DNA from 3 places in the Halobacillus ihumii genome. Region 3 is predicted to be linked to each of the others. Evidence: riboswitches for the same ligand, from Rfam matches in the RefSeq annotation. Region 3 holds a riboswitch; each other region holds the start of a gene.
The links. A riboswitch is a leader RNA that binds a small molecule or an ion and turns the genes downstream of it on or off. The one in region 3 is predicted to bind S-adenosylmethionine.
Positions count from the first base shown of each region.

Region 1: linked by a shared signal. The riboswitch ahead of G6R08_RS14785 (sodium:solute symporter family protein) and the one ahead of cobA (uroporphyrinogen-III C-methyltransferase) in region 3 are both predicted to bind S-adenosylmethionine.
Region 2: linked by a shared signal. The riboswitch ahead of G6R08_RS11765 (YezD family protein) and the one ahead of cobA (uroporphyrinogen-III C-methyltransferase) in region 3 are both predicted to bind S-adenosylmethionine.

Region 1 is NZ_CACVAO010000001.1:2,979,396-2,984,134, reverse strand. Features, by position in the region: gene G6R08_RS14790 (CoA-acylating methylmalonate-semialdehyde dehydrogenase) at 1-514, opposite strand, end outside; gene G6R08_RS14785 (sodium:solute symporter family protein) at 556-2,058, opposite strand; SAM riboswitch class I at 2,280-2,388, opposite strand; SAM riboswitch class I at 2,588-2,692, shown strand; gene G6R08_RS14780 (LLM class flavin-dependent oxidoreductase) at 2,806-4,188, shown strand; gene G6R08_RS14775 (malate:quinone oxidoreductase) at 4,475-4,739, opposite strand, start outside.
Region 2 is NZ_CACVAO010000001.1:2,350,122-2,354,860, reverse strand. Features, by position in the region: gene G6R08_RS11775 (ABC transporter permease subunit) at 1-102, opposite strand, end outside; partial or broken gene G6R08_RS22120 (transposase) at 636-1,513, shown strand; gene G6R08_RS11765 (YezD family protein) at 1,574-1,744, opposite strand; SAM riboswitch class I at 1,847-1,952, opposite strand; gene G6R08_RS11760 (restriction endonuclease) at 2,070-2,690, opposite strand; gene G6R08_RS11755 (small acid-soluble spore protein P) at 2,955-3,104, opposite strand; gene G6R08_RS11750 (alpha/beta hydrolase) at 3,227-4,162, opposite strand; gene G6R08_RS11745 (hypothetical protein) at 4,270-4,467, opposite strand; gene G6R08_RS11740 (hypothetical protein) at 4,583-4,739, opposite strand, start outside.
Region 3 is NZ_CACVAO010000001.1:445,743-450,481, forward strand. Features, by position in the region: gene G6R08_RS02375 (assimilatory sulfite reductase (NADPH) flavoprotein subunit) at 1-531, opposite strand, end outside; gene G6R08_RS02380 (uroporphyrinogen-III synthase) at 620-1,438, opposite strand; gene G6R08_RS02385 (sirohydrochlorin chelatase) at 1,511-2,269, opposite strand; gene cobA (uroporphyrinogen-III C-methyltransferase) at 2,288-3,064, opposite strand; SAM riboswitch class I at 3,419-3,539, opposite strand; partial or broken gene G6R08_RS02395 (IS110 family RNA-guided transposase) at 4,183-4,739, opposite strand, start outside.

The DNA of each region.
Region 1 (4,739 bases), 2.5 Mb from region 3:
CTGTCACAATCGCCAGTGGGAACATCCAGGCTGGAACCATCATCGGAAAGTTGAACGGAGTAATCCCGCCTACCACGCCAATAGGGTAACGGTAAACCCCGGACTCCAGCCCTGACGCAATCGATGGCAGTTGGGAGCCCATCGTTAATGTCGGAGCCCCGGCCGCAAACTCCACACATTCAATCCCGCGCTGAACCTCTCCATAAGCCTCTTTAAAGCTTTTTCCGTTTTCAATGGTAATCAGCTCGGCCAGCTCATCCCAATGGTCGACGAGCAATTGCTGGTATTTAAATAAAATACGCGCCCGCTTTGGAATAGCTACCTCCTTCCATGTTTCAAAAGCTACAGCTGCTGCTTCTACAGCATTGTCAACGTCCTCGTCTGACGAAATCGGGACACGGGCGATCACTTCCCCTGCAGCGGGATTCAGCACCTCTTCCGTTTGCTCTGATTTCGGTGTAATCCATTTTCCACCTACATAATTCTGAATGGACTTTACTTCTGTTTGTGTCAAAACTCTCATCCTCCTTCAACTAATTTGTCTGGTTTACTGCCTTATAGTACATCTTTTAAGAAAACATCTCGTTGTTCCTCAGTCACTTTAGCTGTCGTAAGCAGACAAGTTACGATCATCACCACGAATCCAGCTGCTGCAGCCAGGAACAAGGAAATATAAATATTTTCGAATACGTTCAAACTTGTGAACACTACATACAGTCCCGTCCCTGAAAGCAGTGAGGCGATCGCACCGTAGCCGTTCGACTTTTCCCAAAGATAGCCGAGAACGATCGGTGCCAGCAAGCCGCTAATAATCGCTGAGAAACTGAACTGTATCAGAATCGCAAGCGAATCCGGCCGATCGAGCGAGAGGTAAAAGGTGACCAATCCAACGAACACGAGCGAGCCTTTTGCCACTTTGACAGAACGCAAATCGAGCGCATGTTGAGATAGCTTTGTTTTTGACAAAATCGGTGCAAGCACCTTGTAAAGATCGTTGCCGATGCTTGAAGTGATGCTTAAATACAAGCTGTCAGTACTCGATAAAATCGCAGAAATGATTCCAACGATAATAATCGCACCAATGATCGGCGGAAACGCTTCTAATACATAAGCCGGAATGGCCGAGTCCGCACTGCCAAGGGAGGGTGCGATCACGCGAGCCGCCAGACCACCTAAGACCATCAAAACGGTAATGAAGAACATGCCAAGCCCAGCCGACAGTGTAAACGGCCGCAGCTGCTCCTCCGTTTCCAGGGACAATACCTTATTCAGCAAATGCGGCATAACCACAAAGCTGATATGTAAAAACTGTACCGACAATATGGCCAGCACACTGTTGTACGGTCCATTTAACGGAGCGACGAGTTCTGGATCGATCGCTTTCAACTGGGAGGAAAGCTCGCCAAATAAATTCAGTCCCCCGCCAATCGTCCAGAATAATGAGGCAAAGATTAGAAGCGATGTAATCACCATCAGAGCCCCTTGAATCCCATCCGTGACGATTTGAGCAAAAGCGCCGCCAAGGCCAATATAGAGAATCGTAATTGTTACCCCGGCGAGAATCCCCCAGAAGTACGGAATGCCGAGGACCGTTTCAAAGATCGTCGCTAACCCGACATTCTGCCCGACAATGTAGTACACATTAAACAGTACTAGAAACGTAACAAGAACTTGCAAGGTTTTGCTGTTGTATCTCCTTCCGAGCCATTCAGGAAGTGTCGACACTCCGCCGAACTTCTTGCCATATCTCCAGAACTTTTTGGCAAAAAGCAACAGCGCGATCCAGCCAGCGCCAAAGCCGCCAAGTGTGTACCATAACACGGCCACACCATGCTCATAAGCAAGCCCAGGCACTCCAATAAACAAATTGGCACTGGCAAAGCTCGCGGCATAGCTTGCCCCGACCAGCCACGGGTTTACCTTTCCTCTCGCTGTAGCAAACCCGTTCATCGATTTACTAAATTTATTCCCCTTTTTCCCAATCCATGTGACAAAAATGAAATACAAGACTAGTAGACTAACAAGCGTCCAGAACAGTGGTCCCGTAATGAGCTGCATTAGTGATGTCCCCCTTTCGTAGATTTTTGGTAGCTTCGATTCCAAATTAGTAATCCAATTCCCCAGAAAGCTGCTAAGGCGATCCAATAGATGGTAAACATGTTCTTCTCTCCTTTTCACTGATCATAAAATTCATCTGTTACGCAACATCTTTTTTTCCGGGACCAAATAAAAAAGCCCCTTTCAAAAGAAAGAGGCTGAAATATGTAGACTGCTCCAACCTCTTATCTTCCAGACATCCATCTGTCTGTTGGAAGTAGCACCGTTCCCCTAATAGGGTGGTTGCCGGGCGTCATAGGGCCAAATCCCTCAGCCAACTCTTGATAAGAGTGAATTCGTTATGAAATTAGTTCAAATAATCTGATAACCAGCATCATAGCAGAGGTAAGAATTCCCTGTCAATCACTTATTTTTTAAAATTTCCATAATCCCCATGCCTGTAAGGTAAAGTACAGAATATTTCTAAAACGTTATTGACACCTTTTCCGTTATGCTGTATATTTTGTATCAACTTAATAGTTATTGATATTTCTTATCCCGAGAGGTGGAGGGACTGGCCCTTTGAAACCTCGGCAACAGACTGCATCAAGTACTGTGCCAATTCCAGCAAGCGGGAACGCTTGAAAGATAAGGAAGAGCTCTCATACATGTACGGTTATCAGCCTCTTCTTTTTCTTTTAAAAGAAGAGGCTTTTTCATGTACTTGAAGCAAATTTACATAGCGCAAGAACTTAAGGAGGAATCACAATGACGAAACAAATTATCCTAAATGCCTTTGAAATGAATAGCGCGATGCACAATTCCCACGGATTGTGGAAACATCCAAGAAGTCAGCGCCACCGCCGTTATAAAGACTTAGATTATTGGATGGACTTAGCAAAACTATTAGAAAGAGGCAAATTTGATGCCGTGTTCCTCGCCGATGTGCTGGGAATCTATGACGTGTATAAAAAAAGTAAAGATCCCTCGATCCGCGATGGGCTGCAGGTGCCGTTAAATGATCCTGCCCTCGTGATCCCGGCGATGGCCAGCGTGACGAAGCATTTGTCCTTTGCGATGACGGTCAGTACGACTTATGAAGCGCCATTTGGAAATGCCCGTCGTTTCTCTACTCTCGATCACCTGACAAAAGGGCGAGTCGCTTGGAACGTAGTGACCTCTTACCTGCCAAATGCGGCACGCAATTTTGGCTTAGAGAATATGATCAAGCACGATGAACGCTACGATATTGCCGATGAATATCTCGATGTGTCTTATAAACTCTGGGAAACGAGCTGGGAAGATGACGCGTTTGTGGAAGATGCCGAAAACAACACACTCGTTGATCCAGAAAAAGTTCATGAAATTAATCACCAAGGAAAATACTTTTCCGTAGAAGGACCGCACCTAAGTGAACCCTCCTTACAGCGGACACCTGTCATCTATCAAGCCGGCACATCCGAACGAGGACGCGAATTCGCCTCTAAGCACGCCGAGTGCATCTTTGTCGGTGGTCCGACACCCGAGCGAATTCGCTACTATGCCGATGATATTCGCAAGCGTGCGGAAAACCACGGCCGTAATCCAGACAACATTAAAATCTTCTCCTTCCTTAGTGTGATTGTTGGCGAAACGACTGAGGAAGCGGAGCAAAAGTTTGAAGAATATGCACGCCACTGGAGTCCGGACGCCGCGAAAGCCCAGTACGGAGCAAGCGGGTACGACATTGGCGAGTATGAAGAAATGGATCCCGATCTTCCTTTTGAATACACGAAGTCTACGGAAGGCGGTCACTATAAAGCGGCCACGCTAACGAAGGATGCTCCTAAAAAACTAACCGTCGGTGAAGTACTGAACCGCTTTGAATCACCAGACCGTAATAGCATTATTGTCGGAAATCCGAAAGAAGTGGCCGACGCGATTCAATTTCAGTTTGAAGAGTCAGGGGTGGATGGCTTTAACTTAAACCATTTAGTGACTCCAGGAGACCTTGAGGATTTTGTGGAGCTGGTGATACCTGAATTGCAAGATCGCGGATTGTATAAGAAGGATTATCAGGAAGGTACATTAAGGGAAAAGCTGTTTCCACATGGGGAAAGTGTACTGCCTGAGGATCATCCCGGCAGTCAATATAGATATTCGTTAACGTGATTATTTTAATGTGCCGAAGTTAATATCTCTACTGTCCCATTAGTCATATTTGCAAGAAACACTATCTGTCAATAAAAAACGGATCACAATGTCACAACAATAGGGTATAATGTAGATGCAATACTAAAGAAGACCGTGGTGCAGTCAACACCAACGGTCAGGTACAATAGCCCTTCAAAGGGGCGGCTCACATAGAGTTTTTAGAAATAACTACCCACATGCTTGCCAGGCCTATGGGTGGTTATTTTTTTCCTAAAAAAGAAGCATAAACAGCCAAAACGGCTATTTATGCTTCTTGTAAGACACGCGAATCGCTTTCCGCAGATTCATTTTTTTTTTGATCAACTAAGTTCAACGCTTCCGCTGTGGAAGTATGAATTTCTTTAATTAGTTCAGGGTTTTCCACTAGCTTCTTGCCATAAGAAGGGATCATTTCTTTAATTTTCGGCTCCCATTCTTTGATATGCTGAGGAAAGCATTTTTCCATTAATTCAAGCATGACAGAAACGGCCGTAGAAGCACCTGGAGAGGCACCGAGTAAAGCCGCGATC
Region 2 (4,739 bases), 1.9 Mb from region 3:
CATCGTTGGAAGGATAGCTAAAACCAATGCAGGTGCTAAAATAGCTTCTTCTTCGCCGGCTCCTGCAATATAAAGGTCGTCCCCGTCTGAAAATATAACCATACGAGAAACATTTGAGAGGCAACGACGAAAACAACATCTGGAATACTTTGCAGGAAAGAAGATGATGATAAGCAAACTTTATAAACCCTCTTAGGAGCACGCCATAAAATAATGGTTCCAAGAAGAGCAATAAAGAAGGAAACAATAAGCGCTAGACCTAATACTCTCAAGGAACTTGCAAAGGCCTTAAATATAATGGGGAATAGACTTCTTTCTACCTCTGAGGTTGGGTTTATATAGACTAGCGACTCCGGACGCATCATTTGGCCAAAGACGCTACCAATCGTTTCGAATCCAGGCCAAACAAAACCCTCAACCGTCATAAATAAAGGGGAAATACTGATTAGGATAATGCCTACTATTAGAAAGAAAGGTTTCAAAACTTCACTAAATAAATAAGTTTTCCATTCCAAAATGATTCACCAACTTAACAAGTAATTGTATCCATTATTGATTTAAAGATAATTTTTTATTAGCATATTCACGTATTTGTGGATCATGTGTTGATAGAATAATGATTTTTCCATTAGATTTTGCTTGCCGAAAATCATATTCGCTATGGAGGATACGGAGGCATTGCTTACCACCATATTTCGGACAACTATATCTCCTTATTTAGCCACTTCATTCCTTGTGGGGTATGGGAGGCCGTCTATATTATTGAAGGCCTTTTAAAGAACGAGTCCGATGTTCAACCGGATACGTTGTTTGCTGATACGCAGGGGCAATCCACCCCGGTATTTGCGCTCAGCTATTTATTAGGCATCAAACTCATGCCCCGCATTCGGAATATCAAGGCTTTAAAATTTTATCGCCCTACGAAAGATACAGTGTACCAGCATATCAATGCGTTATTTAGCGATGCCATTGATTGGTCCTTAATCGAAACGCATTGGCAAGATCTGATGCGGGTCGTGCTTTCCATTCAATCCGGGAAAATGTAGTCGCCTCTTCTTCTCCGGAAGCTTAGTAATTATAGTCGTAAAAATCGCCTGTATCAAGCCTTCCGTGAACTAGGACGTGTGGTTCGTACAGTTTTCTTATTATTCTACATATCTGATATGGATGTAAGAAAGCAAATTACAGCCGAAACGAACAAAGTCGAAGCTTTTCATGACTTTTCGCAGTGGCTTTCCTCCGGCGGTCAAGGGATTATCGCTACAAACGATCCGAAACAGCAAGAAAAGATCATGAAGTACAATGAACTAGTATCCAATGCCTTAATCTTTCACAATGTTGTAGATCTTACGAAAGTTTTACGTTCCTTTCGAAGGAGGGTTATGAGGTACACACTGAGGACATCAGACATCTAAGCCCTTACTTAATGAGTCACATTAAAAGGTTCGGAGAATACACGATTAACTTAGAGATAGCGCCTCATCCAGTAGATGGACGGTTGGTATTAGATTAATGGATGGGATTATATCCCATCCTATGTCCTAATTTTACACGTATCTCGGAGTACCCCCTACTATGTATTTATTTTCTTGGAACCATTGTCGCTTGATGTATAACGTTGCTTCTCAGTGGTATCGATTTGAGTAACTTCCCCATTGTGCACCGTGACCACTAATGAACCAAACTCCAATCCTTCCAGCTTCGAGATGATATCCTTAATTTTTCTTTCATCAATGTCTGCCATACAAGCCCTCCTCTATTGTTTCTCCCTGTGCCCATGCAATCCCACATAAAAAACCTCTTCTCACAAAATAAGAAGAGGTTTAAGCATCCGGTTACTTCACCCTTCTTATCTTTTCAAACCTTTACGGCTTGCTGGAATTGGCACAGTACTATTGCAGTCTGCTGCCGAGGCTTCGAAGGGCCAGTCCCTCCACCTCTCTGGATAAGAAATATATATTATTTAATTATCCTATAATTTACACTCCCTAGCACTAATTGTCAATCATTTATTGTGAAATTTTCGACTATTCAAACCCTACACAATGTTTCAGAAGAAAATAAGTACATTAGGCCTCCTCTATTTCGCCTATTAACTCCTTATCCACTTCTTTCACGCCTTCCAGCCAGTACTCTACAAGCTCCAATCCATCAATAAGTTCAATGTCCTTTAGTGAATGAGCATAATTCACAGCATTCTTGTTAAAAGAGCCAGTGGTAATCACGTAGCCCCCTGCTGCGCCTTCCTTCACTATATTTGAATGAAGTAATGCAATTGGTTCATATCCCATGTCATCCTTATAGCATTTCACCTGTGCTAAATATTTCTTATCCTTTACGGTAAGGTCAAAATCAACGCCAAAATCCCAGGAAGGATTCGTGACCCAGGCAGTGCCATTGAATTTCTTTTCAAAAATATTTGCCACAAATCGTTCGAAAGTAACTGGGTCTTCCTTGATAAATAGTTTGGAGTAGTTTTCCTCCACTACTTCTCCTGCCTTTGTTTGGACTGTTTCCTTATTCTTAAACCTGTAGTAAATCCCCATCGCCAGAGTCCTCTTCAAATTTTCATCCGTTTCAATTTGTTCAATAATCGTTAAAGCTTTATGATGGTGGGATTTCCGTACTATCCATAAGTGAATGATCGATATGGCTGCGACAATTAAAGCAGCTATTTCAATTAACCCCATATGTTTTAACCTCCAGTCTCAATAGGCTATACGATTAATTGTTGACATAGTCTAATTCTTTCATTCACTGTAGGTGGGAAAATCTGTCTAACTGTCATGAGGCTGCAGATAAAAGATTGAAAATTTAATGGTCAGCCGACGTAAGGATCTGGTTATGTAGGAACAAATTTAGGCGGGGACGAGAGCGATGGTGAGCGTCTTAATTATAGAATCCATCGAATCCAAAAGAGAGAGGAAATTCGTCCTCTCTCTTTTTTAAGTTCTCTACATATCGTGGTGGGATTTTTGATTTTGGCGAGAATGATTAGCATTTTTAACTTTATGGGATCCGCTCAATGGTTCTCCATAAGGCTGGTCCGGGCTTTTGGGCAAATTCGGTTGTTTTTGCTGTTTCGGTCCTTTAGGGGTAGACATCTTTGTGTTCCTCCTTCCTTTTATATGAATAGTTTTTGAAAATTGATCCATAACTATTCATCCTTGAAAGGGGGACAAAGACAATTTGATTCGATTTAACAAAGCATTTCCGACTGCGTTTATTATTTTTCAAAGGAAGTACGCAGCTCGTTCCCCGCTTGCTCTAAAGCCCGCTTTCCTTGATCAAGCTTATCTGCCATGCTTACAAACCCATGAATCATACCATCATATCGTGTAAGAACCACGGGTACACCAGCTTCCTTTAAACGTCTTCCGTAAGCTTCCCCTTCATCACGGAGAGGATCATATTCTGCCGTGATTACAGTGGCAGGCGCCAGTCCTGAAAAATCTTCAATGAGAAATGGCGATGCCAGCGGATTCTCAGCATCCTCGGGAGTTTGGAGGTAGTGGTCGCGGAAATAGACCATACTGCCTCTGGTTAGAAAATATCCCTCTGCGTTCTCCCTCATCGATGCTGTTTCTGCCGTGAAATCAGTGGAAGGGTAAATGAGCAGCTGATGGACAAGCTGGGGTGTTCCACGTTCTTTAGCTAAGTAGGAAATTACTGCCGAAAGATTTCCCCCGGCACTATCCCCACCGACAGCTATTCGAGAAGGATCAATGTTAAAAATGGAAGGGTGATCTGCTATCCACTTTACAACTGCATAACAATCCTCCACCGCTGCAGGGAATTTATGTTCAGGGGCAAGACGATAATCAATTGAAATGACCACACAGTCGGCTAAGTTTGTCAGTGCACGGCACACATTATCATGAGTATCCAGGCTGCCGATGACCCAGCCGCCGCCATGGCAGAAAACGAGTGCAGAGTGAGGCCCTGTACCTTCAGGAGTGTAAACCCTTATATTGATGCCTCCAAATGGCCCTGGAATTGAACGATCTTCAACAATGTGTACGGGTTCTTGAGGTTCCTCCGAATTAGCTTCTAAGGACTCAAATGCCTGGCGAGCGTATATCGGAGGCAAACTTTCTAACGGTGGAGCTCCATTTGCTTCTAATTGTTGTAGTAACATTTTCACTTGTGGATCTAGTCCCATGTTTCATTCCCCTTTTTTGAAAAAATGGTGACTTTAACTTGGTTACAAATCTAATATTATTATAGAAGTTTCCTATCGACTTTGGCAATTTTTAACTTATTGGCAGGTTATCTCGTTCCCTGCTTTTGGGAAGGGAATAGTTTCGAACCTAATAAAGAACCTAAAAACGCTGCTAAGGAGCCGACTGCAATGCTCGTTAAAATCTTGTCATTTGCCTCCGGAACCATATAACTCCACAAAAAGAACACAACTCCAGTAAACAGCCCTGTAAAGAGACTTGCTTTCGTCGACAATTCTTGTTTCAAGGCAGACCTCTCCTTATTTTCATTCTGCTAATACAGTCAAGCTCAAGAGCTAAAAAATGAAATGAACCCAGTACCAAAGGAAATGGTAACCGGGTTCATTCATACTTCTATATGGCTATTCGCTCTCTACACTCTCAAACAAATCCGTAAATTTAGCTACGTTATCATAAGTAAACTCAAACGCCATTCTTATCTCTCCATAGCCCGGATGATACACGTACCCTTGTACTTCATAACTATTTTCGTTCTCTCTAACTTTTGTTAAATGAAAG
Region 3 (4,739 bases):
TTCTTTGCCCGTTTGACAAAAGAATTCATAAGAGCTGTCTCCCAAAGAAAGGACGGAGTATCTGAGGTCATCTAAAACTGGTGCCCTTTTGCTATGTATAAAGTCATAAAAGCTCATTGCATTGTCTGGTGGGTCTCCATCACCGTGAGTGCTCGTCAGGATAAGTAAATCCTGTACTTTTTTTATGTTCTTTGGTTTAAAGTCGTCCATAACCGATAGTGTGACTTTGTAATCTTGCTGCTTCAGCTTTTCAGAGATTTCCCCAGCCAGCGCTTCACAATTTCCCGTGTGCGAGCCAAAAAGAATTGTCACCTCTCGTGTTGCAGACTGGACGCTTGCCTGGGAGGATACCTCGGTCTCCAAAGCATTTTCTAAAACTGGATCGGCTGTTGCCGTAAACGATGCTGCTTGAGAATTAGCCAAATACCCGCTTAGCCAAATTTTCTGATTCTCTGTCATTGACGGTAAGACCTGATTTAATAAGTCTGCCTGTTCTTGTTTAAAAGGACTATTCATTACCTGGAACTGCAAAATTACCCACCTCACTAAATATCTGTTTAATTTTTATCCTTTAATCTAGCGCTCATGCTCTAACATGAACATCCATTCCCAAAGCCAATCAATTGTTGTACGAGTTCGCTTTTTGGTAGTAACGTTCAAGGGCAGCCACCATCGGCCCCATTTTAGGCCGATCGGGCTGAAGAACGTATAATATTCCGCTCTCCTTTAATTCATTGGCCGTAACTTTTCCAACAGCCACTGCCAACACATGATTATTGAAAGACTGAATGGTTTCACGGTTGTCATGGTGATTCGTAACTAAATTTTTAACCTGTGTTTTACTTGTAAAAACAACAGCATCCAGTGATTTAGTCTTAATAGCTTCTTTCAGATTTTCCAGCACCTGAAGGTTTGGTTCCTCATAAAAATAGGGCTGAGATAGATAAACATGACAGCCAGCCTTCTCTAATTTCTCTTTGAGCTTTGCATCATTTTGACTATAAGCTTGTAGAAAAACACGTTGATAGTTTAGATCTATTTGTTCTTCTGAAAAAGTCTTTACTAGATGTTCCATTGTTCCATCATCGGATAACATGCTGGCTTTAACGCCGTTTTTCTGACACCAATTCAATGTCTTTTTCCCACGGATTGCCACTTGCGTATTGTTTAATTTTTCAATAAAATCTCTGTAGATTTCTGATTTTACGGAAGTGTCCTCCAACGTTTGAGCGCCTATTCCCGTTGTAAAAATTGCCCAATCAAAAGATTTGGAAATAAAATCTCTAATATTATCTTGACTGATTTGTTCATTTAAAATTTGCTTTCCTTGAATCGAAAAGACTGCTGGTGTACCACCTTTTTTCTGGATCAAGCTGCTGAGTGCATTTGCACTTCGATCAGCCGCTACTCCGATGACCTTTCCTGTTAACCCATTCATAAAAATCCTTCCCTTTCGCGAGAGCTTCGTTTGGCAGTGATGATTGATACATTCAGTTCTTTGTATCCTACTTTATTTGCTCAAGCTGCTTTGATGAAAGGCTTCATAAACGCGATCAGTCAAAGCGTCCACCATTGCCCTATGGCTGCCAAGGTATTGACACAGCAATACCTGTTGTCGATCTGTCTGCTCCATCTCATTAATTTTTTCTTGCATGGAATGCATAAGCACTCCCGTAAACCAAAGATAAGGAACAACGAAAGTTTGGGACCATCCTATTCTTAACGATGTTTGCAGTCCTTCTTCAAATGATGGTGAACAGGCAGCTAAATAACTGACTGAAACATGAGCTACATTCATTTTCCTCTTTAATTTCCAAGCGATTTCTTCGATCGAATCTTTCGTCTCCTGATGAGGACTTCCTCTTCCAACCAACAGGATATTAGCATCAACATGAGGAACCACCTGTGTTTCGCGTATTCGCTGAACCAGTACATCTATCACTCGATCCTGAACTCCTATCGTTTTACCGTACACAAACTCAACGTGGGGATAACGAAGTTTCGCTTGATCAATCTTTTTCGGTATATCCTTGTAGTAATGGCCAGCACTCAACAATAAGACAGGGATAACAACAATCTTCGTGGCACCAAGTTTGATGAGGTTCTTAATTCCTTGAACCATATCGGGTTCTGCAAGTTCTAAGAAGCATGTTTCCTGAAGAGGTACATCATCTATCATCCTGTTTTGAACGGCTTCGATAAAGGAAACAGCTTCTTTACGTGCCTTCTCGACTCGGCTCCCATGACTTACATATAAAACAGCTTCCATGCAAATGGCTCCTTCCTTTTATCCCACAATTGAGGGAATAGGTAGTTCCGCCTCATCATTTAGCTGTTCAAACCATTGCAGCTGATCTCGAAGCTTCACGACCTCTCCCACAATAATCATCGAAGGATTCATGAGTTCACTAGCTCTTCCCACAATATTCTTAAGGCTGCCTGTAACAGTGCGCTGATGTTCCGTAGTACCCCACTCCACCAAAGCTATCGGTGTTTCAGGAGCACGACCATGACGAATTAGCCTTTCACAAATTTCGGGCAGCTTTTTGACACCCATAAAAATACACAAAGTGTCCATACTTTTCACAACGTGCTCCCAATATTCTTCCTGATCACAGCCTAGTTTGCTCACCCCTGACAGAAAGGCTACGGACGAGCTATAATTACGATGGGTAACTGGAATACCTGCATAAGCCGGTGCCGCTACCCCGGAGGAAATTCCAGGAACGATTTCATAAGGAATCCTATTTTTTGCTAGCACTTCCGCTTCCTCTCCACCTCTTCCAAAAACAAATGGATCTCCGCCCTTTAAACGCGTCACTGATTTACCCTGTTGAGCATAGCTACAAAGAAGTTCGTTAATGGCAGCTTGGTCTAACGAATGATGATCAGGACGTTTACCGCAGTAAATCAGTTGGGCTTCATCCCTCGCTTCATCCAGTAAGTCCGGGTTACTCAACCGGTCATATAAAATGACATCTGCTTGTTGAATGCTCTTCAAGCCTTTCACTGTAATTAATTCAGGATCACCCGGCCCAGCACCAACGATATAAACTTTATTCATGAGTCCCACCTCTTTCCTTGTTCGAGTTTCAGCCACATTCTAACTGACTGACGGTCATATCTCTTAAAATGTAACTCGATATTCCTGTAACGAACAGCCGTCAGGTTTGGCTTTATAACAATAGAATTCATATTCAGTCAAACTGGGTATCTTGAGCATTTAATTCATGGTAATCCCAGGTAATTAGTTGGATATGATCCCGCACCTCTTCTCATAGCCTTGGATTCGCTCCCCTGGATTTCAACTCTTTCCTTTTACACCCCACCTAACTTTTAGCTTTTTCACACTAAAAAACCTCTCTTCTTTATCAACAATAAGAAGAGAGGCTTTAACACATACATTTAACTACCCATCTTCTTATCTTTCAAATGCATAAAAAGCACCTGCTGGAATTGGCACAGTTTTCTGATGATAAATCACCAGATCCGTTGCCGAGGCTTCAAAGGGCCAGTCCCTCCACCTCTCACGATAAGAATGTGAAAATTTGTTATTGAATTATTGGTATATATACTATCCACGTTTTGAAAAAATGTCAATAGACTATGGGAAAATTAATAACATTTATTATTTTCTGTTCTAAAGAACTGGATCTTCCAATATGCCACTTCCACCCTAATATCAACTGTTGAGTTAACGTCATCCTAAACGTTAGTGAAAGAATCAGCGATAGATAAACTAACTGGATAATCGAGACTAAAGATAAAATAAAAAGCTTAACCTCCCTCTATAATTTAAAGTTTTTTTAGAATTACTCTGTTTTCCTTCCATTTTCTTAATACTCTATTGAATCCATAGCTAAGTTTTGTGTCAGGTTTACCCAATGTTTATTAAATTTGGTAGTGAGGATTGCGTTTGAATAGACTGGGGCGATTACTTTCCAGTAATTAGGTTATTACTTATAATCGCACTTTAGATCTCCACGTTAGACATGGTGGTGGACCCTCCGATTTCTCTCGGCGTCATCGCGCGCAAATTCCTTCGTTTGACCTGACCATGTGTGGATGCCGGAAATGCTCCTTAAGTGGGTCTAAGCCCTTATGGTTAAAATAACGACCGGCTTCTCCGTGCTTCAATTGTGAAATCATTAAGAAAAAGACAAAAACTAAAGTTCTTCCGACTTAAGCGACTTCCTGTACACTTGGTAACTGAGGAATATCTCGAATCATGCGTTCTTCACTAAAAGAACACTTTCGTGTTCCAATCACAAAGAATATCTTGATGAGCTTACGACTTAGGGCAATAAACGACTGTTTTCCTGTCAGTGGGTTCTTGGAACGATTCTTATAATATGTATGTAAGGTTTTGAATCCTTCGTTATGAAAAGACAACGGTCGAGCGACTTGATACAAAATGGACCGTAACCTTCTACGTCCCCGTTTCGTAATGGTCGTCTTCCCTTTAAACAGACCGGATTGATTCATTTTTAAATTGAGTCCCGCTAATTTGATAATTTGGCGTGGATCTCTGTAGTTAGAAAGATCACCAACTTCAGCGAAAAAACCGGCTACTGTCATGGCACTAATGCCTTTCATCGCGATCATACGATCAGATCCAGGCACGTGAAGAACCAGGTTTTCAAGTTGAGTTTCAATAGCTTCGAGGCGTTCTTTTAACGCTTGATATTGATCGACGAGATAACGAAATTCTTGACGGGCCATGCGTAGCCCCACGGTCA